2 regions of the Dactylosporangium sp. NBC_01737 genome follow, and region 2 is predicted to be linked to the other one. Evidence: riboswitches for the same ligand, from Rfam matches in the RefSeq annotation. Region 2 holds a riboswitch; the other holds the start of a gene.
The links. A riboswitch is a leader RNA that binds a small molecule or an ion and turns the genes downstream of it on or off. The one in region 2 is predicted to bind thiamine pyrophosphate.
Positions count from the first base shown of each region.

Region 1: another riboswitch for thiamine pyrophosphate. It lies ahead of thiS (sulfur carrier protein ThiS); the one in region 2 lies ahead of OHA72_RS16950 (ECF transporter S component).

Region 1 is NZ_CP109153.1:4,187,105-4,198,691, reverse strand. Features, by position in the region: gene OHA72_RS19040 (class I SAM-dependent methyltransferase) at 1-374, opposite strand, end outside; gene thiC (phosphomethylpyrimidine synthase ThiC) at 390-1,934, opposite strand; gene thiD (bifunctional hydroxymethylpyrimidine kinase/phosphomethylpyrimidine kinase) at 2,023-2,829, opposite strand; gene OHA72_RS19025 (thiamine phosphate synthase) at 2,998-3,510, opposite strand; gene OHA72_RS19020 (thiazole synthase) at 3,507-4,271, opposite strand; gene thiS (sulfur carrier protein ThiS) at 4,264-4,470, opposite strand; TPP riboswitch at 4,469-4,579, opposite strand; gene thiO (glycine oxidase ThiO) at 4,605-5,639, opposite strand; gene OHA72_RS19005 (thiamine phosphate synthase) at 5,636-6,355, opposite strand; gene OHA72_RS19000 (aldo/keto reductase) at 6,374-7,348, shown strand; gene OHA72_RS18995 (hypothetical protein) at 7,399-7,821, opposite strand; gene OHA72_RS18990 (hypothetical protein) at 8,122-8,487, shown strand; gene OHA72_RS18985 (hypothetical protein) at 8,480-8,866, shown strand; partial or broken gene OHA72_RS18980 (error-prone DNA polymerase) at 8,938-11,587, opposite strand, start outside.
Region 2 is NZ_CP109153.1:3,753,355-3,764,941, reverse strand. Features, by position in the region: gene OHA72_RS16990 (Rv0361 family membrane protein) at 1-273, opposite strand, end outside; gene OHA72_RS16985 (antibiotic biosynthesis monooxygenase family protein) at 292-615, opposite strand; gene OHA72_RS16980 (DUF6703 family protein) at 651-899, shown strand; gene OHA72_RS16975 (metal ABC transporter ATP-binding protein) at 959-1,714, shown strand; gene OHA72_RS16970 (metal ABC transporter permease) at 1,800-2,690, shown strand; gene OHA72_RS16965 (ArsR/SmtB family transcription factor) at 2,711-3,007, shown strand; gene OHA72_RS16960 (hypothetical protein) at 3,050-3,646, shown strand; gene OHA72_RS16955 (acyl-CoA dehydrogenase family protein) at 3,787-5,709, opposite strand; TPP riboswitch at 5,870-5,988, shown strand; gene OHA72_RS16950 (ECF transporter S component) at 6,066-6,632, shown strand; partial or broken gene OHA72_RS16945 (ABC transporter ATP-binding protein) at 6,637-7,929, shown strand; gene OHA72_RS16940 (energy-coupling factor transporter transmembrane component T family protein) at 8,079-8,816, shown strand; gene OHA72_RS16935 (PHP domain-containing protein) at 8,894-10,621, shown strand; gene OHA72_RS16930 (hypothetical protein) at 10,621-11,001, shown strand.

The DNA of each region.
Region 1 (11,587 bases), 430 kb from region 2:
CGCAGGGTCGCGGCGAGGGCGGTGACGACCTTGTGCGGGTCGTCGACCACCTCCAGCATGCTGTGGCACAGGACCAGGTCGACGCTGTCCGGCGCGACGAGGTCGACGAGGTCGTCGCCGTCACCCTGCAGGGCGGTGATCCGGTCGGCGACCCCGGCCTCCGCGGCCCGCCGGGTGAGCGCGGCCAGGGCGTCGGGGCTGGGGTCGACGACGGTGACGGAGTGCCCGGCGCGGGCGAGGGGCACGGCGAACCCACCGGTGCCGCCGCCGACGTCGAGGGCGGTCAGGGGGTGGTCGGCCCCGGCGATCTCGCGACGCAGGACCTGCCAGACCACCGCGGTGCGTGGCGACGCCACAGAGGACTCCACCCCCACGACCTTAGTACCCCGCTACGACACGACCGGCAGGTACACCTGACCGCCCGACGACGCGAACTCGGCCGACTTCGCCTCCATCCCGAGCGCCGCGTACTCCTGCAGATCCTGGGAGATCTTCATGGAGCAGAACTTGGGTCCGCACATGGAGCAGAAGTGCGCGGTCTTCGCGGGCGAGGCCGGCAGCGTCTCGTCGTGATACGCGCGGGCCGTGTCCGGGTCCATGGCCAGGTTGAACTGGTCCTCCCAGCGGAACTCGAACCGTGCCCTGGACAGCGCGTCGTCCCACGCCTGCGCGCCCGGGTGGCCCTTGGCCAGGTCGGCGGCGTGCGCGGCGATCTTGTACGCGATGACCCCGGCCTTCACGTCCTCGCGGTTCGGCAGCCCGAGGTGCTCCTTCGGCGTGACGTAGCAGAGCATCGCCGTGCCGTACATGGCGATCATGGCGGCGCCGATGGCGCTGGTGATGTGGTCGTACGCGGGTGCCACGTCCGTGGTGAGCGGGCCGAGCGTGTAGAACGGCGCCTCGTGGCACCACTCCTTCTGCAGGTCCACGTTCTCCTTGATCTTGTGCATGGGCACATGGCCGGGGCCCTCGATCATCACCTGCACGTCGTGCTTCCACGCGATCGTCGTGAGCTCGCCGAGGGTGCGCAGCTCCGCCAGCTGGGCCTCGTCGTTCGCGTCGGCGATGGAGCCCGGCCGCAGGCCGTCGCCGAGGGAGAAGGCGACGTCGTACCGGGCGAAAATCGAACACAATTCGGCGAAGTTCTCATACAGGAAGTTCTCGCGATGCTTGGCCAGGCACCACGCGGCCATGATCGAACCGCCGCGGGACACGATGCCGGTGACCCGTCCGACGGTCATCGGCACGTACCGCAGCAGCACCCCGGCGTGCACGGTCATGTAGTCGACGCCCTGCTCGGCCTGCTCGACGATGGTGTCGCGGTACGCCTCCCAGGTGAGCTTGAGCGGGTCCCCGCCGACCTTCTCCAGGGCCTGGTAGATCGGCACGGTCCCGATCGGCACCGGCGAGTTGCGCACGATCGCCTCGCGGGTCGCGTGGATGTGCTTGCCGGTGGACAGGTCCATGACCGTGTCGGCGCCCCACTTCGTCGCCCACGTGAGCTTCGCGACCTCCTCCTCGACACCGGAGGAGACGGCGGACGTGCCGATGTTGGCGTTGACCTTCACCAGGAAGCGGCTGCCGATGACCATCGGCTCGCTCTCCGGGTGGTTGACGTTGTTGGGCAGGATCGCCCGCCCGGCCGCGATCTCCTCCAGCACGACCGCTGAAGAAACGCCCTCACGGATCGCGGCGAACTCCATCTCCGGCGTGACGATCCCCTGCCGCGCGTAGTACAGCTGGGTCCGCTCGACCCCGCGCTCGGCGATCCACGGCGCCCGCAGCGGCGGAAGGCCCACGGGCGGATCGTTGAGCGGGCCGGAGGTGTCGTAGAGCCGCACCGGCGGGTTGCCGCCGCTGAGCTCGATCTCCGCGAACGGCACCCGGACGTCGTCGCGGGACCCCTGGACGTGGACCTTGCGCTTCATGCGGATCCTCTCTCGGGCACGGCGGAGCGGGCACGCCGGAGGCGCACCTGTTCCGCGTTTCGGCAGGTGTACTGGGTGAGCTTCGGCCGGGTGTCTAGGTGAGCGGCGGCTCGAACGGTCCCCATGCGAGCGGGCCGTGGCCGGTGCCGAGCCGCCAGCCGGACGATGCGGTCAGGGCCGCGTGCACGTACTCCTTCGCCCCGGCAAGGGCCTCGGCGACGGGTTGCCCGAGCGCGAGCCGGGCCGCCGTCGCCGCGGCGAGCGTGCAGCCGGTCCCGTGGTTGTTGGCCGTGTCGACCCACGGCGCGCTGAGCAGCTCGACGGTGTCGCCGGCGCAGACGACGTCGACGGCGTCGCGGCTGCCGCGCAGGTGCCCGCCCTTGACCACGACGCACCGGGCCCCGGTCGCGGCCAGGTCCTGGGCCGCCTTGATCGCGTCGTCGACGTCGAGGACGTCGCGGCCGAGCAGCACCGACGCCTCCCGCAGGTTGGGGGTGACCACCGCGGCGTGCGGGAACAGCAGGTCCAGGTACGCCCGTTCGGCGTCGCGGGTGAACAGCCGGTCGCCGGAGGAGGCGACGAGGACGGGGTCGACGACCAGCCCCGGCAGCCGCGGCGCGTACCCGGCGACGAGGGCGACGGTCTCCGGCGTGGCGAGCATGCCGGTCTTGACCGCGGCGACGGGCAGGTCGTCGAGGACCGCGTCGAGCTGCGCGCCGACGAACCCGGGGCCGACCGCGGAGATCCCCTTGACGCCGGTGGTGTTCTGCGCGGTCAGCGCCGTGATCACGCTGGTGCCGAAGACCCGGTGCGCGGCGAACGTCTTCAGGTCCGCCTGGATGCCGGCACCCCCGCCGGAGTCCGAACCGGCGATCGTCAGCGCGACGACCGGGGTGCTCATGCCGTCACCTCCGCTGCGCTCCGGCGCCGGCCCGAGCCAACCTGTGATGCTGATGAGCGGCCCGAACCGCTGCGCTGGCCGCTCATGCCGTCACCCCCGCTGCGCTCCGGCGCCGGCCCGAGCCAACCTGTGATGCTGATGAGCCGCCCGAACCGCTGCGCTGGCCGCTCATGCGGTCATCAGCTCCTTCACGAACCTCGCGGGGTCCTCCGCGCGCATGACCGCGCCCATGACGGCCACCCCGGTGGCCCCCTCGTCGAGGCAGTCCCGGACGCGCTGCGGCGAGTCGACGCCGCCCAGGGCGTACACCGGCAGCGGGACGACCTGCGCCATCCTGCCCAGGGCGGCGAGGCCCAGCGGGGGTCCGTAGCCGGGTTTGGAGCGGGTCGGGTAGATCGGTGACAGGGTCGCGAACCCCACCTCGGCCTCGGCGGCGGCGACCAGGTCGCCGAGGTTGTGACACTTGCGGAACGCGGTCGTGTCCTCGGCGAGGACCAGGCGGCCCTTGACGCCGTCGAGCATGACCCGCAGCCGGTCGGCGAGGTCCTGACGTTGCGGCGCTGGGAGGTCCTGCTCGCCGAGGACGACCAGCCGCGCGCCCCCGTCGATCGCGCGGTTGACCACCTCGTCGAGCGGCCGGTGTGCCTGCAGCCGGTCGGTGAACAGGATCAATCGGGTCACCACGGCAACCCTCCAGTCGGGCTCGAGGCGGTCGCGTACAGGCGGCGCGGGATCCTCCCGGCGGCGTGGGCCAGGCGTCCGGCCTCGACGGCGAGCCGCATCGCCGCCGCCATCCGCGCGGGGTGCTCGGCGCGGGTGACCGCGGACGCGAGCAGGACCCCGTCGCAGCCGAGCTCCATGGCGAGCGCGGCGTCGGAGGCGGTGCCGATCCCGGCGTCGAGGATGACCGGCACCGTCACCTTCTGCCGGATCAGCGCGATGTTGTGCGGGTTGCGGATGCCGAGCCCCGAGCCGATGGGGCTGCCCAGCGGCATGACCGCGGCGCATCCCGCGTCGGCGAGACGCTGGGCGAGGACCGGGTCGTCGGTGGTGTACGGCAGCACCGTGAAGCCGTCCTCGACGAGCCGCTCCGCGGCGGCGACCAGCTCGACCGCGTCCGGCAGCAGGGTCTCCTCGTCGCCGATGACCTCCAGCTTCACCCACGCCGTGTCGAACGCCTCGCGGGCGAGGTGGGCGAGTTTCACGGCCTCGGTGGCGGTGTAGCAGCCGGCGGTGTTGGGCAGGACCCGCACCCCGCACCGGTCGACGACGTCCAGCAGCGACGGGGCGGCCGGGTCGAGCCGCCGCAGCGCGACGGTGACGAGGCCGGTGCCGCTGGCGCGGATCGCGGCTTCGAGGGCGGCGTGGCTGGTCGCCCCGCCGGTGCCGAGGATGAGTCGCGACGGCAGCTGCTCCCCGGCGATCGTCAGATCGTCAGCCACCTTGGACCGCCGTGAGCACGTCGATGGTGTCGCCGTCGGCGGGCCTGGTGGCGGCCCAGGTGTCCCGCGGGACGACGGCCCCGTTGAGGGCGACGGCGATCCCCCGTGGGCCGGCGTCGCCGACCAGGCCCTGGATGACGTCGGCGATGGTGGCGGTGTCGTCCACGTCGGCGGTGACGGCGTTGACCACGAGCTGCATGCGGCTCACTCCTGACTCCCTGCGCCGGCATGATCCGGATCAGGTTCGACGGTCGGGGGCTGACAGCCCCCCTCTCAGCCCGGTCACACCGGACTCCCGTGGGGTACGCGCTGACCATAACCCCGTCGCGGTCCTCAGGTAAAGCGGCTCGCCCGGTACGGCGTGACGTTTACGTCTGTCGATCCCTTGGTGACGAGGTCGGCGATGACGTGCGCGGTGACCGGCGCGAGGAGCACCCCGTGCCGGTAGTGTCCGCCCGCCACGTACACGTTGCCGTGCAGGTGCCCGAGGATCGGGGCGTTGTCGGGGGTGCCGGGCCGCAGCCCCGCGAGGGTCTCGGCGAGCGCCAGCTCGGCGACGCCCGGCAGCAGGTCCGCGGCGGGTCGCAGCAGGTCGAGGACCCCACCGGCGGTCACCGTCGTGTCGGCGCCGCGCTCCTCCTCGCTCGCCCCGACGACCAGCTCCCCGTCGGCGCGCGGCACCAGGTACACGTGCCGGCCCAGCGCCACCCCCCGCACCACGTGCGTGAGCAGCGGCTCCGGCCCCCGCAGCCGCAGCAGCTGCCCCTTCACCGGCCGCACCGGCAGCCCGGCCGACGCGGCGAGCCCGCACCCGTTGGCGACGATGATCACATCGTCGCGCAGGTCGCCCGGGTCGGTCACGTCCCGCCGCTCGTGCCGCACCGGCAGGCTCCGCAGCGCCGCGAGGAGCAGCCGCGGGTCCACCTGATGGTCCCCGCCGGCCCGTGCGCCGCCGCGGACCCGGGGGCTGAGCAGGGGTTCGAGCTCGCGCAGCTGCCGGCCGCCGAGCGGCTCGATGGGTGTCCCGGCCCGCCGGTAGTAGTCGACGAGCCGCCGCACCTCGGTGAGGTCGTCGTCGGTGAGCGCGACGAGCAGGGTGCCGTCGGTGCGGTACCCGAGCGGCATCCCGGTCGCGGCGCCCAGCTCGGCGGCGAACCCTGGCCAGCGCCGCATCGAGTCGAGCATCAGCTCCTGCAGCGCCTCCTCGCCGAAGTTCGCCTCGGCCGTCGGCGCCAGCATCCCGGCCGCGACCCGTCCCGCGCCGCGGGCAGGATCGGCGTCGTACACGGTGACCTGCTCCCCGCGCCGCGTCAGCTCCCACGCGACGCAGAGCCCGATGATCCCGCCCCCGACGACCCCGACCTTCACGCCCGCCCCCTCCCCGCAGCCGCCCCGTCCTCCCCGGACATGTCCAGGCGCAAATGCCCGTATATGTCCGACATTTCGTGTATGCCGGTAGCAGGCGCCGAGGCGAGGACCGCCGCGAAGCGGGCCGCGGTCGCGGCCGGGTCGGGGGACGCGCTCATCGCGCCGACGACGGCGACCGCGTGCGCACCGGCCGCGAACAGCTCGGCGGCCCGCTCCGGGGTGACGCCCCCGATCGCGATCACCGGCACGTCGACCGCCTCGACGACGGCACGCACCCCGGCGGGGCCGATCGCGTCGGGCAGGCCGGTCTTCGTCGTCGTCGCGTACGGCCGGCCGACACCCAGATACGTGGCGCCGTCCGCGACCGCCTGCCGCGCCGTCACCGGGTTGCGGGCGGTCGCGCCGAGGATCGCGTGCGGGGCCCCAGGACGCGGCGGGCCGCGGCGACGGGCGGTCGTGGCGCCGACGTGGCCGCCGTCGGCGCCGGCGGCGAGGGCGATGTGCAGCCGGTCGTTGACGAGGCAGGTCGCGCCTGCGGCGCGGCACAGCGCGACGACCCGGACGGTCAGGTCGAACGCCTCGCGGTCGGTGACGGCGTCCTCGGGGCGGACCTGCACGACGCCGAACCCGGCGGCGAGGGCGTGCGCGACCACGCCGAGCACGTCTCGCCCGGGGCGGGTGTCGGTGATGAGATGGAGTCGTCCGAGGGTCTGCACCGCGATAGTTTTTCAGACATGAAGCAGGTGCGACTTGGCCGGACCGGGTTGAAGGTCTCCGAGATCTGTCTCGGCATGATGAGCTATGGCGATCCAGCGTGGCGTGACTGGGTGCTCGACGAGGAGGCCGCGGACCCGTTCGTGCGCCGGGCCGTCGAGGCCGGGATCACGTTCTTCGACACCGCCGACGTCTACTCCCTCGGCGCCAGCGAGACCGTCACGGGGCGGCTGCTGGCGAAGTACTTCACCCGCCGCGACGACTACGTCCTGGCCACCAAGGTGTTCAGCGTCATGAGCGACCGGCCCAACGACTCGGGGCTGTCCCGCAAGCACATCCTGGCCGGCATCGACGGCTCGCTGCGGCGGCTCGGCGTCGACCACGTCGACCTGTACCAGATCCACCGCTTCGACCCGGACACCCCGGTCGAGGAGACCATGGAGGCACTGCACGACGTGGTGCGCGCCGGCAAGGCCCGCTACATCGGCGCGTCGAGCATGTACGCGTGGCAGTTCGCGAAGATGCAGCACACCGCCCGTGAGCGGGGCTGGACCGAGTTCGTGTCGATGCAGAACCACTACAACCTGGTGTACCGGGAAGAGGAGCGGGAGATGCTGCCGCTCTGCGCCGACCAGGGCATCGGCGTCATCCCGTGGAGCCCCCTGGCGCGGGGGCTGCTCGCCGGCAACCGGGGCCGCGGCGACGAGCGCCGCACGGTGCGCTCCGCCAACGACGCGTTCACCTCCATGTACACCGATGACGACTTCGCCGTCGTCGACGTCAACGCGGAGGTCGCCGGTGAGCGGGGCGTGCCCTCGGCGCAGGTGGCGCTCGCGTGGCTGCTGTCGCGGCCGGTGGTGACCGCCCCGATCGTCGGCGCGACGAAACTGTCGCACCTGGACGACGCGATCGCCGCGACCGGGCTGACGCTGGACGAGAAGGAGATCGAGCGTCTCGAGGCGCCGTACGTGCCGCACCCGGTCCTGGGTCACTGACACGCCGAAGGCCGGCACCCCGGGGGTGCCGGCCTTCGGGCAGCGCAAGCTCAGTTGGAGGCCACGCCGAGGGCGGCGCTGCCACCGTCGGTGTGCAGTTCGGTGCCCGAGGCGAACGCGCTGTCGAAGCGGGCCTGCAGGGCGTCGAGCTGGTCGTACTCCGACGCGTGCGACGACTCCGAGCCCTCCGCGGCGAACACGTGGTCGGTCTCGGCCTCGTTGTGGTCGTACGAGGTGAAGTCCGACTCCTCGTAGTGCTCACCCGACGGGTTCGAGTACTCCACGTGGTGGCCCTGGTCGAACGACGTCGACTCCGCCGACGCGTGGTCCTGCTCGTACACGCCGAAGTTCGAGTCGTAGTCGTTCTCCGCCGCGTGGACCTGGTGCAGCTGGTCCAGCGACTCGTGCTCCTGGCCGGCCTCAACGTGGCCGTAGTCGACGCCGCCGTTGTCGCCGCTGTCCCACTCGCTCATTACATCCCCCAGCTCATCTGTGATCGCGTTGCTCCGTTGCCATGAACGTTAGGCAATCCTGGACTGCATTGAATCCCCGAAACGTGCCACCGCCCAGCGCTGTGCAAGGTAGGCGACAGTCCCGAACCGCACCGGCGCCGGCGGCCGTGTCACCGGGCAGCTGGGGACACCGCTCGAACCCGATGTCCTGCGGTGTCCACAGCGTCGTCAACCCCTCACGAGGCCGGTAACCAGCCCGGAACATAGAGCAGGAGGGGCCCGGGGCAGGCGCTCCGGGCCCGCCGCATTACGCTGTCGGCCGTGATCGGGCCCTTGGCAGTCGCCATCCACGTGCTGTCGCTCGCCCTGGCGGCCTGGGCGTTCGTGGAGTTCTTCCGGCACCGCGAGCCGACCCGCCCGCTCTTCACCGGGCTCGGTGTCGTCGGGGTGCTCGTCGCGGTCCAGGTCGTCGCGCTCGTCGTCGGTCTCGCCGGCGGCCACGGGCCCGGCGAGGGCGGCGAGGTCGTCACCCTCGTCGGGTACATGCTGACGGCGCTGCTGCTGCCGCCGGCCGGTGCCGTCCTCGCCAGGATGGAGCCGACCCGCTGGGGTTCTCTGCTCATCGGCAGCGCCGCCGTCATCGTGCCGGTGCTCATCCTGCGACTGGGACAGATCTGGAATGGCTGAACGGCTCAACAAGGGACCCGGGCGGGTCCTCGTCGCGATCTACGGCGTGTTCGCGCTCTCCGCGACCGCCCGCGCCGGCGTGCAGATCGCGACGAGCTTCGGTGACGCGCCCCTCGCGTACTCGCTGTCGGCGCTCGCCGGCGCCGTGTACATCGTCGCGACCGTCGCCCTGGCCCGCGGCGCCCGCCGGGTCGCGCTCGCCGCCTGCGGGTTCGAGCTGCTCGGCGTACTCACCGTCGGCACGCTCAGCGTCGTGGACAGCGAGGCGTTCCCGGACGCCACCGTCTGGTCGGACTTCGGGCAGGGGTACGGGTACGTCCCGCTCGTCCTGCCGGTCATCGGCCTGTGGTGGCTGCTGCGGGCCCGCCCCTCTGCATGAAGGAACCCGCCGGCGCGTCTGCCGTCACCGGCAACCCGCGGGGCTGGTCGGCGTGCGAGCGGGTCGACCCCTCAGCGGAAGTCGCGTGACGCCGAGCGGATCGGCAGGCTCAGCACGGCGAGGTGGTCGGCGCGCAGGTTGAGCACGCCCTCGACCTTCTCCAGGATTCCGCGGACGACCATCGCGCTCGCGGTGCGCGCGACCCTGCGGTGCCGCTGCCACAACCCGGGCGTGCAGGTGACGTTGAGCATCCCCGTCTCGTCCTCCAGGTTGATGAACGTGACCCCACCGGCGGTCGCCGGTCGCTGCCGGTGCGTGACGACCCCGCCGACGGAGACCCTGCGGCCGTGTTCGACGGTGTGCAGCCGCTCCACGGACACCGCGCCGATGCGGTCCAGGTACTCGCGGGCGAACTGCGCCGGGTGCGCGTCCGGTGCCAGGCCGGTCGCCCACACGTCGGCGACCATGCGTTCCACGGCGTCCATCCCGGGCAGCATCGGCGCCTCCAGGCCGCCGGTCGTGCCGGGCAGCCGCCCCGCCGTCTCCCGGGACGCCGCGCCCGCCGCCCACAGCGCCTCCCGCCGGCGCAGGCCGAGCCCCGCGAAGGCGTCCGCGGTCGCGAGGGCCTCCAGGTGCGCGGTGGTGAGCCCGGCCCTTCTGGCGAGGTCGCTCATCGAGGTGTACGGGCCGTGCTCCGCCCGTTCGCCGGCGACCCGTTCGGCGACGGCGGCGAGACCGGACCGCGGACAGCCCGAGCCGCACGACCGGCCCGCCCCGCCCCCACCCGCTGGGCCCGTTGCCCGGTGTCTCGCCGGGGAGGGGGTCCTCCAGGGTCGCCGCGTCGGCGCTCAGGTTGACGTCGGGGCGGCGGACGGTGACACCGTGCCGGCGGGCGTCGTCGACGAGCGACTGCGGCGAGTAGAACCCCATCGGCTGCGCGTTGAGCAGCGCCGCGCAGAACGCCGCCGGGTGGTACCGCTTCAGCCAGGCACTCGCGTACACGAGGTACGCGAAGCTCATCGCGTGGCTCTCCGGGAAGCCGTAGTTGGCGAACGCGGCGAGCTTGTCGAACAGGTCGTCGGCCAGTGCGCCGGTGATCCCGTTGGCCGCCATCCCCTCGTACAGCCGCCGCCGGATGCGGCCCATGCGCTCCATGGACCGCTTCGAGCCCATGGCGCGGCGCAGCTCGTCGGACTCGGCGGGGCTGAAACCGGCGACGTCGATCGCCATCTGCATCAGCTGCTCCTGGAACAGCGGCACCCCCTTCGTCTTCTCCAGGGACCGCTCCAGCAGCGGATGTGGGTACGTGACCGGCTCCAGGTTGTTCTTGCGGCGGATGTACGGGTGCACCGAACCGCCCTGGATCGGGCCGGGCCGGATCAGCGCCACCTCCACGACCAGGTCGTAGAACTCGCGGGGTTTCAGCCGGGGCAGGGTCGCCATCTGGGCGCGGCTCTCCACCTGGAACACCCCGACGGAGTCGGCGCGGCACAGCATGTCGTACACCTCGGGGTCGTCCAGCGGCATCGTGGAGATGTCGAGCTCGCCGCCGATCATCTCGAACGCGTACCGCAGCGCCGACAGCATGCCGAGGCCGAGCAGGTCGAACTTGACGAGGCCGACGGAGGCGCAGTCGTCCTTGTCCCACTGCAGGACGGTGCGGTCGGCCATCCTCGCGTGCTCGACGGGGCAGACCTCGATCACCGGCCGGTCGCAGATGACCATGCCGCCGGAGTGGATGCCGAGGTGCCGGGGGAACGTCAGCAGCGCGTTGGCATGCTCGACGACCTGCCGCGGGATGTCGTCGTGGTCGGCGTCGCTCATCGCCGCGTACCGCTCGACCTGTTTGCTCCACGCGTCCTGCTGCCCGGGTGAGTGCCCGAACGCCTTCGCCATGTCCCGCACGGCGGACTTCGGCCGGTACGAGATGACGTTGGCGACCTGCGCGGTGTACCGCCGGCCGTACTTGGCGTAGACGTGCTGGATGACCTTCTCCCGCTGGTCGGACTCGATGTCGATGTCGATGTCCGGGGGCCCGTCGCGTTCCGGGGACAGGAACCGCTCGAACAGCAGCCCCCACTTGACGGCGTCGACGTTGGTGATGCCGAGCGCGAAGCAGACCGCCGAGTTCGCCGCGGAGCCACGCCCCTGGCAGTAGATGTTGTGTTCCTTGCAGAACGTGACGATGTCGTAGACGACGAGGAAGTACCCGGGGAAGTTGAGCTCCTCGATGAGGGCCAGCTCGTGCTCCAGCTGCGCGTACGCCTTCGCGTTGCCGCGGTACCGGTCGGCGGCCTTCGTCATCGTCAGGTGCCGCAGCCAGTCCATCTCCGACATGCCGGGCACCGGCACCGCGTAGTCCGGCAGCCTCGGCGCGACCAGCTGCAGGTCGAACGCGAGTTCCTCACCGAACCGCGCGGCTCTGGCGACGGCGCCGGGCCACGCCGCGAACCGGGCCGCCATCTCCGTACCGGAGCGCAGGTGGGCGGTGCCGGCGGCGGGCAGCCAGCCGTCGATGTCGTCGAGGCTGCGCCGGGCCCGCACGGCGGCGAGCGCGGTCGCCAGCTTCCGGCGGCCCGGGGTCGCGTAGTGCACGTTGTTCGTCGCGACCGTGCCGAGCCGTCCGGCCGCAGCCAGTTCGGCGAGGGCGTCGTTGCGTTCGTCGTCGTACGGGCCGCCGTGCGAGGTCAGCTCCACCGCCACCGACTCCCGGCCGAACAG
Region 2 (11,587 bases):
GGCGCGGGCCGTGTCGTAGTCCTGTGCCCGCATCGCGGTGAGGTAGTCGTCCACGACGCTGGCCAGCTGCGAGCGGGCGACGCCTTCCAGGCCGGCGAGCAGGAACCCGCCGCCGAGCACGCCGCCGATGCAGCACAGCACCAGGACGAGACCGCCGATGCCGAGGCCGATCCACAGGCCGCGCATGTCCCGGTCACGGGGCGGCGCCGCGAACGGCGTCACCACACCGGGGCCGGGTGGCGGCGCCGGCACCTCGGTCGGCGAGGGCATCATGCCCCCAACATTAGCCAACTACGCCCGGTCGCTCTCGGTGACCGTGAGCGCGCCGCCCGGGGCTACCTCGGCGAGCTCCTCGAACGCGGACGGCTCGTCGAGGGACTGGGCGAGCAGCGGCGTGGCGTACATCTTCACGTCGAAGGCCGACAGCGCCCGCCGGTAGGCACCCACCGACTGCCACTCGGTCACGATGCTCCAGTGCGCCGGGTCGTCGAACGCGCGGGCCAGGCGGCCGCGGAGATACCCTGGGCAGGCCGCGAGGGCGCCGAGCGCGGTGTGCGCGCGCTCCACGAACCCTTCGTCGCCGCCGTCCAGCACGAACCTTGTCACCACCAGCATGCCGCGAGCATACGGACCCGAGGAGCCCACCCGAGATGACCCAGCGTGTTCTGACCCGGCTGGGCCGGATCAGCCCGACGGCCGCGTTCCTCGGCGTCGGCGTGCTCGTGTTCGTGGCACTGGTCCTGCCCGGCGCCCTGGGCGGTCTCATACTGCTCGCCCTGGCCGCCGGCGCCGGGTGGCTGCTCGCCCAGACGTGGCGGGCGCATCCGCCGCGGGCGCGGGTGATCCGGCTGTCCATCCTGGCCCTCGTCGTGCTCCTGGCCGTTGCGAAGCTCACCTGAACCGTCGCCAAGCTCACCTGAAGTTGACAACGATTCCCATTATCGGGCACGCTCGGAGCGTGGTACTTGAGGTGGACCGGGCCGTCGTCGCCTACGACGGGCGGCCGGTGCTGGACGGCGTGTCCCTGCGGGTCGACCCCGCGGAGGTCGTGGCGATCCTCGGCGCCAACGGATCCGGCAAGTCCACCCTGGTGAAGTCGGCGCTGGGTCTGGTACCCCTCGCGGAAGGCGAGGTCCGCCTCTTCGGCACGCCGCTCAAGCGTTTCCGCTCGTGGCACCGGCTCGGCTACGTCCCGCAGCGCGTCGGCGCCGGCAGCGGCGTCCCCGCCACTGTCGGTGAGGTCGTCGCCGAAGGCCGCCTCGCACGGCGGGGCTTCCTGCGTTTCCCGTCCGGCGCCGACCGGCGCGCGGTCGAGGAGGCGCTCACCGCCGTCGGCCTCGCCGACCGCGCCCGGGAGCCCGTGTCCGTGCTGTCCGGAGGGCAGCAGCAGCGGGTCCTCATCGCCCGCGCCCTCGCCGGCGCGCCCGAGCTGCTGGTCCTGGACGAGCCGACGGCCGGGGTCGACGCCGCCAGCCAGGAGGCGTTCGCCGCGTGCCTGCACCGCTTCGTCGGCCAGGGCGGCACCGTCGTCTTCGTGGCGCACGAGCTCGGCCCGCTGCGGCCCCTGATCACCCGCGCGGTCGTCGTGCACCACGGCGAGATCATCCACGACGGGGCACCCCCGGAGCCCGCCGGCCACCACGCCGAGCCCGGCCACGACCACGTCCACCCCCACGCCGCCGTCGAGGCGCCCGGCCTCCTGGGCAGCACATGAGCGGCCCGGAGCGCAGCGGAGTGGCCGCTCATCGGCATGGCAGGTTCAGCTCGGGCCGATGCCGGAGCGCAGCGGAGGTGGCGGCATGAGCATCTTCGCGTACGACTTCATGATCCGCGCCCTCGTCGGTGCGCTGATCACCGGCGCGTCGGCGCCCGCCATCGGCATCTACCTCGTCCAGCGGCGGCTGTCACTCATCGGCGACGGCCTCGGCCACGTGGCGCTCACCGGCGTCGGGTTCGGCCTGCTGCTGCACCAGTCCCCCGTGCTCATGGCGGTCGTCGCCGCCGCCCTCGGCGCGGTCGTCATCGAGCTCGTCCGCGAACGCGGCAAGACCTCCGGCGACGTCGCCCTCGCCATGCTGTTCTACGGCGGCATCTCCGGCGGCGTCATCCTCGTCAACCTGTCCGACGAGCAGAGCAACCGCAGCCTCGTCACGTACCTCTTCGGCTCACCGCTGACGACGAGCCGGCAGGACCTGACGGTGATGCTCATCCTCGGCTGCGCGGTCCTCGCCGTCGCCGTCCTGCTCCGGCCGTGGCTCTTCGCCGTCTGCCACGACGAGGAGTACGCGCGGGTGTCCGGCCTGCCGGTCCGCGCCCTGAACCTCGTCCTCGCCGTGACGACCGCGGTCACCGTCACCGTGGCCATGCGTGCCGTCGGGTTGCTGCTGGTCAGCGCCCTCATGGTGGTACCGGTGGCGACCGCGCAGCAGATCACCCGCGGTTTCAAGATGACGATGCTCGTCGCGGTCCTGCTCGGCCTCACCGTCTCCGGCGGCGGCATCTGGATCTCCACCGCCGCCGACACCGGCCCCGGCGCGACCGTGGTCCTCCTCGCGATCGCCGGCTTCTTCACCGTCACCGTCGGCATGTCCACGTGGCGGGCGGTCCGGCGCCGCACGAGACCGAAACCGGCGGTCGTGGACCGCACCACACCCGAGGTGGTGCTCGACCGTGTGGACCATGGTTACTGACAACGGTTACCGTTGCGCATATGTCGAGCATTGAGGGTTACGAAGCGGCCGGCGAGCTGTTGCGTGCCCTCGCCGCCCCGCTGCGCATCCGCATCGTGACCGAACTCGCCGACGGTCCCCGCTGCGTCCACGAGCTCGTCGACACCCTCGGCGCGCCGCAGCCGCTGGTCTCGCAGCACCTGCGGGTCCTGCGCGGCGCGGGCGTCGTGCGGGGTTCGCGGCGCGGGCGGGAGATCGCGTACGCGCTGACCGACGACCACATCGCCCACATCGTCGCCGACGCCGTCTCCCACGCCCGGGAGAGCAACAGCCACTGACGCCACAGTGCGCGCACAGCGTCGGTCCGTCAGGCTTGAACGGTGAAGCTCTATGCCGACCGTGCCCCCACCGCCCTGCGGCAGTTCCTCACCGACGTGTTCGTGGTCGTGTGGATCTACGTCTGGGTCAGGCTGGGATTGATGCTGTTCGACCTCATCCAGAAGCTGGCGGTGCCCGGGCAGAAGCTCGAGGGCGCCGGGAACGGCCTCGCCGACAACCTCAAGGGAGCCGGCGACAAGATCAACGGTGTGCCGGGCGTGCCGGACTCGGTCGCCGCCCCGTTCAACAGCGCCGCGGACGCGGCCAGGTCACTCGCCGACGCGGGCCGCCAGCAGCAGGAGATCATCAACGACCTGGCCTGGATCCTGGCGGTGATGCTGATCGGGTTCACGGTCTCGGCGGTCGTGCTCGTGTGGCTGCCGCTGCGGATCCGGTGGATGCGGCGGGCAGGCTCCGCGACAAGGATGCGCAACGCGACCGCCGGCCGGGACCTGCTGGCGCTGCGGGCGCTGGCGACGCAGCCGCTGGGCAAGCTGGTGAAGATCGACCCGGACATCGCGGCACTGTGGCGCAAGGGCGACAAGCAGGCGGTCGAGGCCCTCGCCAGCCTGGAGCTGCGCAGCCTCGGCCTGCGGTGACGAGCGGTGGCCCCACCGGAACCCGGCGGGGCCACCCACGTTCAGCAGGGTAAACTACGGTTGGTGACGGCGTCGGAGATCAATTGGATCCGGCCGGGTAGTGTCAGAAGCAGCCAGCGACACACCCCACCACGACGACCTCAGAACCGGCGGCGGACGTCCTCGGCGGCCGACTCGCCCGGCTCCCATGAGGCCAGCCAGGGCCCCGCGGGCGCGGGCGGGATGATGCCGTCCTCCAGGGACAGGTATCTGCCGGCGATGACCCGCTTCGCCGCCGCGGTCTCGATCGCGTCGGCGTTGTCCCACAGGTCGCGGAACAGCGCCTCGGCGCGCAGGGTCGCCTGACGGCAGAACAGGTCGGCGAGCTCCACGCCCTCGGGCCGGCCCTCCTGCTCGCTGCGGGCCTTGACGCAGGCGGCGGACATGGCGAACAGTTCCGCGCCGATGTCCACGATGCGGCCGAGGAAGCCCTGCTTGTGTTCGAGCTTGCCCTGCCAGCGGGCCATGGCGTAGAAGGTCTCGCGGGCCAGGCGGCGGGAGGAGCGCTCGACGTAGCGCAGGTGCTGGGCCAGGGGGCCGAAGGCGCCGAAGCCGGAGGGGAGCTGGCCCTTGCCGGCGACCAGGGTCGGCAGCCACTTGGCGTAGAAGCCGCCGGCCTTGCCCGCGGCCTTGGCCTTCGCGCCGAGGCCGGCGTCGGGGTCGATGATGTCGCCGGCGACGGAGAGGTGCGCGTCGACGGCTTCGCGGGCGATGGCGAGGTGCATGATCTCGGTCGAGCCCTCGAAGATGCGGTTGATCCGCAGGTCGCGCAGGATCTGCTCGGCGGGGATCGGGCGTTCGCCACGGGCGGCGAGGGACTCGGCGGTCTCGTAGCCGCGGCCGCCGCGGATCTGGACGAGTTCGTCGGCGACCTTCCAGGCCAGTTCGCTCGCGTACAGCTTGACCAGCGCCGCCTCGATGCGGATGTCGTTGCGGTCGTCGTCGGCGAGGCGGCAGGACAGCTCCAGCATCGCCTCCATGCCGTACGTGGAGCCGGCGATGAACGCGATCTTCTTCGCGATGGCCTCGTACGTGCCGATCGGGCGGCCCATCTGGACGCGTTCGGCGGCCCATTCGCGGGCGACGTTGAGGCACCACTTGCCGGCGCCGACGCACATCGCGGGCAGGGACAGCCGGCCCGTGTTGAGGGTGCTCAGCGCGATGCGCAGGCCCTGGCCCTCGCCGCCGATGACGTTGGCAGCGGGCACCCGTACGTCATGGAAACGGGTCACGCTGTTCTCCAGGCCGCGCAGGCCCATGAACGCGTTGCGCCGCTCGATCGTCACGCCCGGGGCGTCGCCTTCGACCACGAACGCGGTGATGCCGCCGCGGTGACCTTCGCGCTTCGGTACCAGCGCCATCACGACGAACAAGGTGGCGAGCGTGCCGTTCGTGGCCCACAGCTTGACCCCGTTGAGCAGGTAGTCGCCGTCGTCGGTGGGCACGGCCGAGGTGCGCAGGTTCGCCGGGTACGAGCCGACCTCGGGCTCGGTCAGCAGGAACGCGGACACCTCACCGCCGGCGAGCCGGGGCAGGAACTGCTGCTTCTGCTCGTCGGTGCCGACGAGCTTCAGCGGCTGCGGGACACCGATCGACTGGTGCGCCGACAGCAGCGCGCCGATCGACGGGTTCACCGAGCCGACGAGGGCCAGGGCCCGGCAGTAGTCGAGGTTGGACAGGCCGAGGCCGCCGTACTTCGGGTCGATCTTCATCCCGAACGCCCCGAGCGCGCCGAGGTCGCGCAGCACGTCGTCGGGAATGCGGGCGTCGCGTTCGATCTGCTGGCCGTCGACGCCGGCGAGGTACTCCCGCAGCTTGTCGCGGAATTCCTGCCCTTCCGCAGCGCGCGTGTCGGCGGGCGGTGGGTCGATCAGGTCGAGGCGGAACCGGCCGAGGAACAGCTCCTTGCCGAAGCTCGGCTTGCGCCATTCCGTCTCGCGGCTGGCTTCGATGACTTTCCGGGCCTGTCGTTCCGTGTGAACCGAAGCGTCAGCGTGCGACGAAGCGTCGGCAACCTGCGTCATGCGGCACCCCCAGGTGTCAGTCCTGTCACACCAGGTTATTACCCGCGGGTAGCGCAAGCTATGCCCTGAACCAGACGATCACCGGAACCAGCTCACCGTGATTTTCGTGACCTGACACTCCAAGTCAACATCCTTCACTGTTACCGTCGGGAAACAACTGCACATCCGACAGGGGAGCGCACAGCGCTGAGAGTGCGGCGGCCGACAGAGGACGGCCGACGCAGACCCTCGAACCTGATCTGGGTAATGCCAGCGCAGGGAGCTCGGTCACCTCACGCAAGACGCTACGTCCAGGTTACCCAGGGCGTAGCGTCGCGTCTCCTTCTGGCTCACCCCCGAACCAGGAGGCACTTGCAATGGAAACCCGTTGGCGGACCGTCGACATCATCGTCGCCTCGGTCATCGCGGTGGCGTTCGCCGCCGTGTTCTACGCGTGGAACAACCTGTGGAACGCCATGGAGAGCGTCGCGCTGCCGTGGCGTGCCTTCATCTACGGCGTGTGGCTGATCCCGGGCGTACTCGGCCCGCTGGTCATCCGCAAGCCGGGCGCCGGGCTCTACACCGAGTTCGTCGCGGCGCTGGTCTCGGCCCTGTTCGGCTCGACCTGGGGTCTGGGCGTGCTGTTGTCCGGTCTGGTACAGGGTGTCGGCGGCGAGTTCGGCTTCGCGTTCACCGGGTACCGCAGCTTCAAGCTCGGCAATGCCCTCGTCGCGGGTGCCCTCGCGGGCGGCGGCGCGGCCCTGCTGGACCTCAACGTGTACTACGGCGCGTTCAGCAACACCGACAAGGCCCTGTACGCGGCGATCGTCATGGCCAGCGGCGCGGTCATCGCCGGCGCCGGCTCGTGGGCGCTGCAGCGGTCCCTGGCCACGACCGGCGTGCTGGACCGGTTCCCGTCAGGCCGCGAACGGGCAATCGTCTGAGCACGTGGCCACGGTCGAGTTCAAGGGGTTCGGGTGGCGGCACGCCGGGCGCAAGGCCTGGGCGGTCCGCCACTTCGACCTGCGGATCGAACACGGCGAGCGGGTGCTGCTCGCGGGTGCCTCCGGCGCCGGCAAGAGCACCCTGCTCGCCGCCCTCGCCGGCCTGCTCGCCGAGGACTCCGGCGAGCAGGAGGGCGAGGTCCTGGTCGACGGCGTGCCGGCCCGGCAGGCAAGGACCGGCACGGGGATCGTGTTCCAGGACCCACAGACGCAGCTGGTCATGAGCCGATGCGGCGACGACGTCGCGTTCGGCCTGGAGAACCGGGGCGTGCCGCGGGCCGAGATCTGGCCACGGGTCGACGCCGCCCTCGCCGCCGTCGGGTTCCCGTACGGCCGGGACCGCGACACGGCGGCACTGTCCGGCGGGGAGCAGCAGCGGCTCGCGATCGCCGGGGTGCTCGTGTCACGGCCGCACCTGCTGCTGCTCGACGAGCCGACCGCGAACCTCGATCCCGACGGTGCGCAGCTGGTACGGGCAGCGCTCGGCAAGGCGCTGCACGACGTCGACGCCACGATGATCCTGGTCGAGCACCGGCTCGAGGAGGCATTGACCCTGGTCGATCGGGTGGTGACGCTCGGCGAGGAGCAGCCGCCGCTGGTCGTGCCGGACCGCAGGGCACGCACCGCCCCGGGTGGTGTCCTGCTGACCGCGGAGCGGCTGGCGCTGCGGCACACGGGCAACGTGGTCGACGAGGTGGTCCATGCCGGTGAGGCCCTCGTCGTCGAAGGCCCCAACGGGGCGGGCAAGTCGACCCTGGCGCTGCTGCTCGGCGGCCTGACGAAACCGTCGCAGCCGGGCAGGGTGATCACGAGCGGCGAGCGGCGCCCGCCGCACCGCTGGCGGGCCGCGAAGCTCGCCGCGAAGATCGGTTCGGTGTTCCAGAACCCGGAGCACCAGTTCGTCACCTCGACCGTCCGCGGTGAGCTGCTGCTCGGCGGTGGCAGCGCCGGGGTCGTCGACGAGCTGCTGAGCCGGCTGCGCCTGGACCGGCTGGCGCTGGCGAACCCGTACACCTTGAGCGGCGGCGAACAACGCCGGCTCAGCGTCGCGACGGCCCTGGCGGCGGCCCCCGAGCTGCTGGTCCTCGACGAGCCGACGTTCGGCCAGGACCCGATGACATGGCGGGAGCTGGTCGATCTCCTGGCGGACCTGCGCGATGAGGGGCGCGGCCTGGTGATCGTGACCCATGACCGGGACCTGGTCGGGGCGCTCGGCGACCGGCGGCTGCGGCTGGAGCGCCGGCTCGGGTCGGAGCGCCAGCTCGGATCGGAGCACCGGCTCGGGTCAGAGCGCCGGCTCGGGTCAGAGCGCCGGCTCGGGTCGGAGCGCCGGCTCGGGTCGGAGCGCCGGCTCGGGTCGGAGCGCCGGCTCGGATCGGAGCGCCGGTGACCGCCTGGATCCGGGACCGGGACGCGACCGCGAAACTGCTCGCGGCGGCGCTGCTGACCGCCGCCGTGCTCAGCACCGTCGACCCGTTCGTCACGGCCGTCGCGATCGGCGTCGAGCTGGCGCTGCTGCCGCTGACCGGCCTGCGCCCGGCCGAGTTGTGGCGGCGCGGCTGGCCGCTGCTGCTGTCCGCGACCGTCGTGCTGGTCTTCACGGTGCTGCTCGGCGCGAAGGAGGGGCCGGTCGTCGGGACCGTCGCCGGGTTCGAGGTGCACGGGCCGGCGCTCGGGTACGCGCTGCGGCTGATCGCGATCGGGCTGCCCGGCTTCGTGGTGTTCGCGACGATCGACCCGACGGACCTCGCCGACTCGCTGATCGCGCACCTGAAGGTGCCGCCCCGGTTCGCGATCGGCGCCCTCGCGGCGTTCCGGCTGGTGCCGCTGCTCGCCGAGGAGTACCGGCTGATCCTGCTCGCCCGCCGGGCCCGTGGCATCGACGGCGGCTGGAACCCGGTCGCGCACCTGCGGCTGTTCGCGTCGGCGACGTTCGGGTTGCTGGTCGGCGCGATCCGGCGCGGGATCCGGCTGGCGACCGCGATGGAGGCCCGGGGCTTCGACCGCGGGCTGCCGCGCAGCAGTGCCCGGGAAGCCCGTTTCGGCTGGTCCGACGGATCGGTGGTCCTCGTTGGCGCGACCCTCGCGGCAGCATTGATCTTGCTGAAGTTCGTGCATACATAGCCACGTCGCTACCTGATGTTCGTTCGGGCGGTCGAGATTCCGGGGTGAGGACCATCGACCTGAACGGAGCCCCACACATGGGCCACGGCCACCACCATCACCACGAGGACATGCCGCTCGGCGGCGGCGACGTCCCCGCGGTGTTCGACGCCTCGATCCCCGACAGTGAGCTCTCCCCCGGCGACGTCTCCCGCCGTGGCTTCCTTCGCCGCGCCGGCCTGCTCGGTGCCGCGGCGGCGGCCGGTGGCGCGCTCGCCAATGCCGGTGTCGCCCACGCGCACGGCGACGACGAGGACCACGCCGGCTTCGACGGCTACGACCGGCACGGACACGGCCGCCCGCTGGGCAACGGCTACAAGTGGCTCGCCGGCGACCACCACATCCACACCCAGTTCTCCAGCGACGGCATGTACCGGGTCGGCGACCACGTGAAGCACGCCTCCGCGTACGGCCTGGACTGGATGGTCATCACCGACCACGGCAGCGTCCAGCACGCCAAGATCGGCGTGGAGAAGGTCAACCCGGGCATCCGCGCGGCCCGCGACGACTACAAGGACATGCTGGTCTTCCAGGGCCTGGAGTGGAACATCCCGGCCGCGGAGCACGGCACCGTGTTCGTGCACCCCGGCGCCAACGAGGTCGCGGTGCTGAAGGAGTTCGAGAACACCTTCGACGGCTCGGCCGTCGGCGCCGTCAACCCGGCGCTGGTCACCGAGGCGCTCGCCATCGCCGGCGTGAAGTTCCTCGGGGAGCAGGTCACGAAGCGGCGGGTCCAGGACGCGCTGTTCCTGGCCAACCACCCGGCCCGCAACGGCATCGACTCGCCGCACGAGATCCGCGGCTGGCGCGACGCCAACCCGCGCATCGCGATCGGCTTCGAGGGTGCCCCCGGCCACCAGGCCGCCGGCATCGCCAAGCCGAACGGCGGCGGCTCCGCCCGCGGCTTCTACGGCAACGCGCCCGGCGCCGCGTCGTTCCCCGGCTACCCCCTCGAGAGCTACCGCACGTGGGGCGGCTTCGACTGGATGACCTCCACCGTCGGCGGCCTCTGGGACAGCCTCCTCGCCGAGGGCAAGGCGTGGTGGATCAGCGCGAACTCGGACTCCCACGTCGTCTACGAGGAGACCGCGAAGCGCCCCGACAACAGCGACTTCAACACCAACGGGTTCCACTCCGACCCGGTGTACGGTCAGCCGACCAGCCTCACTCCCGGCGACTTCTGGCCCGGCTACTACAGCCGCACCCACGTCGGGTCGCGCAACTTCAGCTACGCCTCGGTCATGGACGGCCTGCGCGCCGGCCGTGTCTGGGTCGACCACGGCGGCCTGATCAGCGCCCTGGACGTGCAGGTCCGCGTCAAGGGCAGCTACGGCGGCGGCGTCACCCTCGGCGACTCCCTGGTGATCCGCCGCGGCCAGCGCGCCGAGCTCGTCATCAAGATCAATCTGGCGAACACGCCGAACTGGGCGAACTTCGTGCCGACCCTCGCCCGCGTCGACGTGATCAAGGGCGACGTGACGGGCGCCGTGGCCGACAAGGACACGCTCACCGCCCCGAACACCAAGGTCGTCAAGTCGTTCGAGGTCAACAAGTCGACCGGCACCGTCTCGTTCACGTACGACCTCGGCCAGGTCGACAAGCCGTTCTACGTGCGCCTGCGCGGCACCGACGGCAACCGCAGCGCCCCCGGGTACCACGGCGCGGCGGTCGACCCTGCCGGCCCGGCGATCGACGTCGTCGGCGACGCCGACCCGTGGAAGGACCTCTGGTTCTACGCGAACCCGATCTGGGTGCTCCCCCGGTAATGGGATTTCCCGACGTCAAGGCGGCCGACCACCACATCCAGGTGGGCGGCCGCCCCGCGTTCACGTACTTCGAGGCCGGCGAGGTCCGCGTCGGCTACGACGGCACCCCGCCGGAGGGCGCCCGGGCGGTGCCCTTCGCCGGCTGGGAGCAACTGACCGGCGTGGTGGCGGTGTCGACGGTCCTGGCCCAGTCCGCGATCGACAGCGTCGTCATCCTCGGCGGGCTGACCGCGGTGCCCGAGATGCTGATCGACACCGACGATTTCGTCCGGCCGATCTGGCGCGGCGGCGTGCTGACCCTGGTCACCCAGTTCGGCCGCGGCAGCGTCCTGATCCCGTTCGAGTCGGCCGCCCAGCGGCCGTGCTGCGAGGACCACTGAACCCGCTCGCCCAGGCACGCCCCGTGTGAACCAGCGTGCCCTTGGACGCCCGGCCCGGTGCGTCCAGAGACGGGCTCATGTGAACCCGCATGCCCAGGCACGGCCCGCACGTCCGGAGACGGGCCCGCCTGCAACCAGGGGTGGCCCGTCTTTGCGACCAGGGCCGCCCCGGCGCGGCCGGAGACGGCCGTGCGACCAGGCCGACGTGGTTCGGGCCATGCCGCGCGCCGCCTGGCCCGGCGCCTCGCCCGGCCTTGCGAGCGGGACGGCCGTGCGACCAGGCCGATGTGGTTCGGGCCATGCCGCGCGCCGCCTGGCCCGGCGCCTCGCCCGGCCTTGCGAGCGGGACGGCCGCGCGAGCAGGGACGGCGCCGCTACCGGGGACGCCGCCGTCTCTGCAATCAGCCCGCGACCAGCCCGCAACCAACCCTGCGACCAGGGTCGCCACCGTGCGGCCGAAGGTAGCCGGTGCGACCCCGAAGACACCCCACGCGGCCGAGGACCGCTGCGCTACCCAGGACCGCCCCGCTACCAGGGACTACAAACGCACGTCAGCGGCCACAATCGCACGGACGCGTCCTCGGTG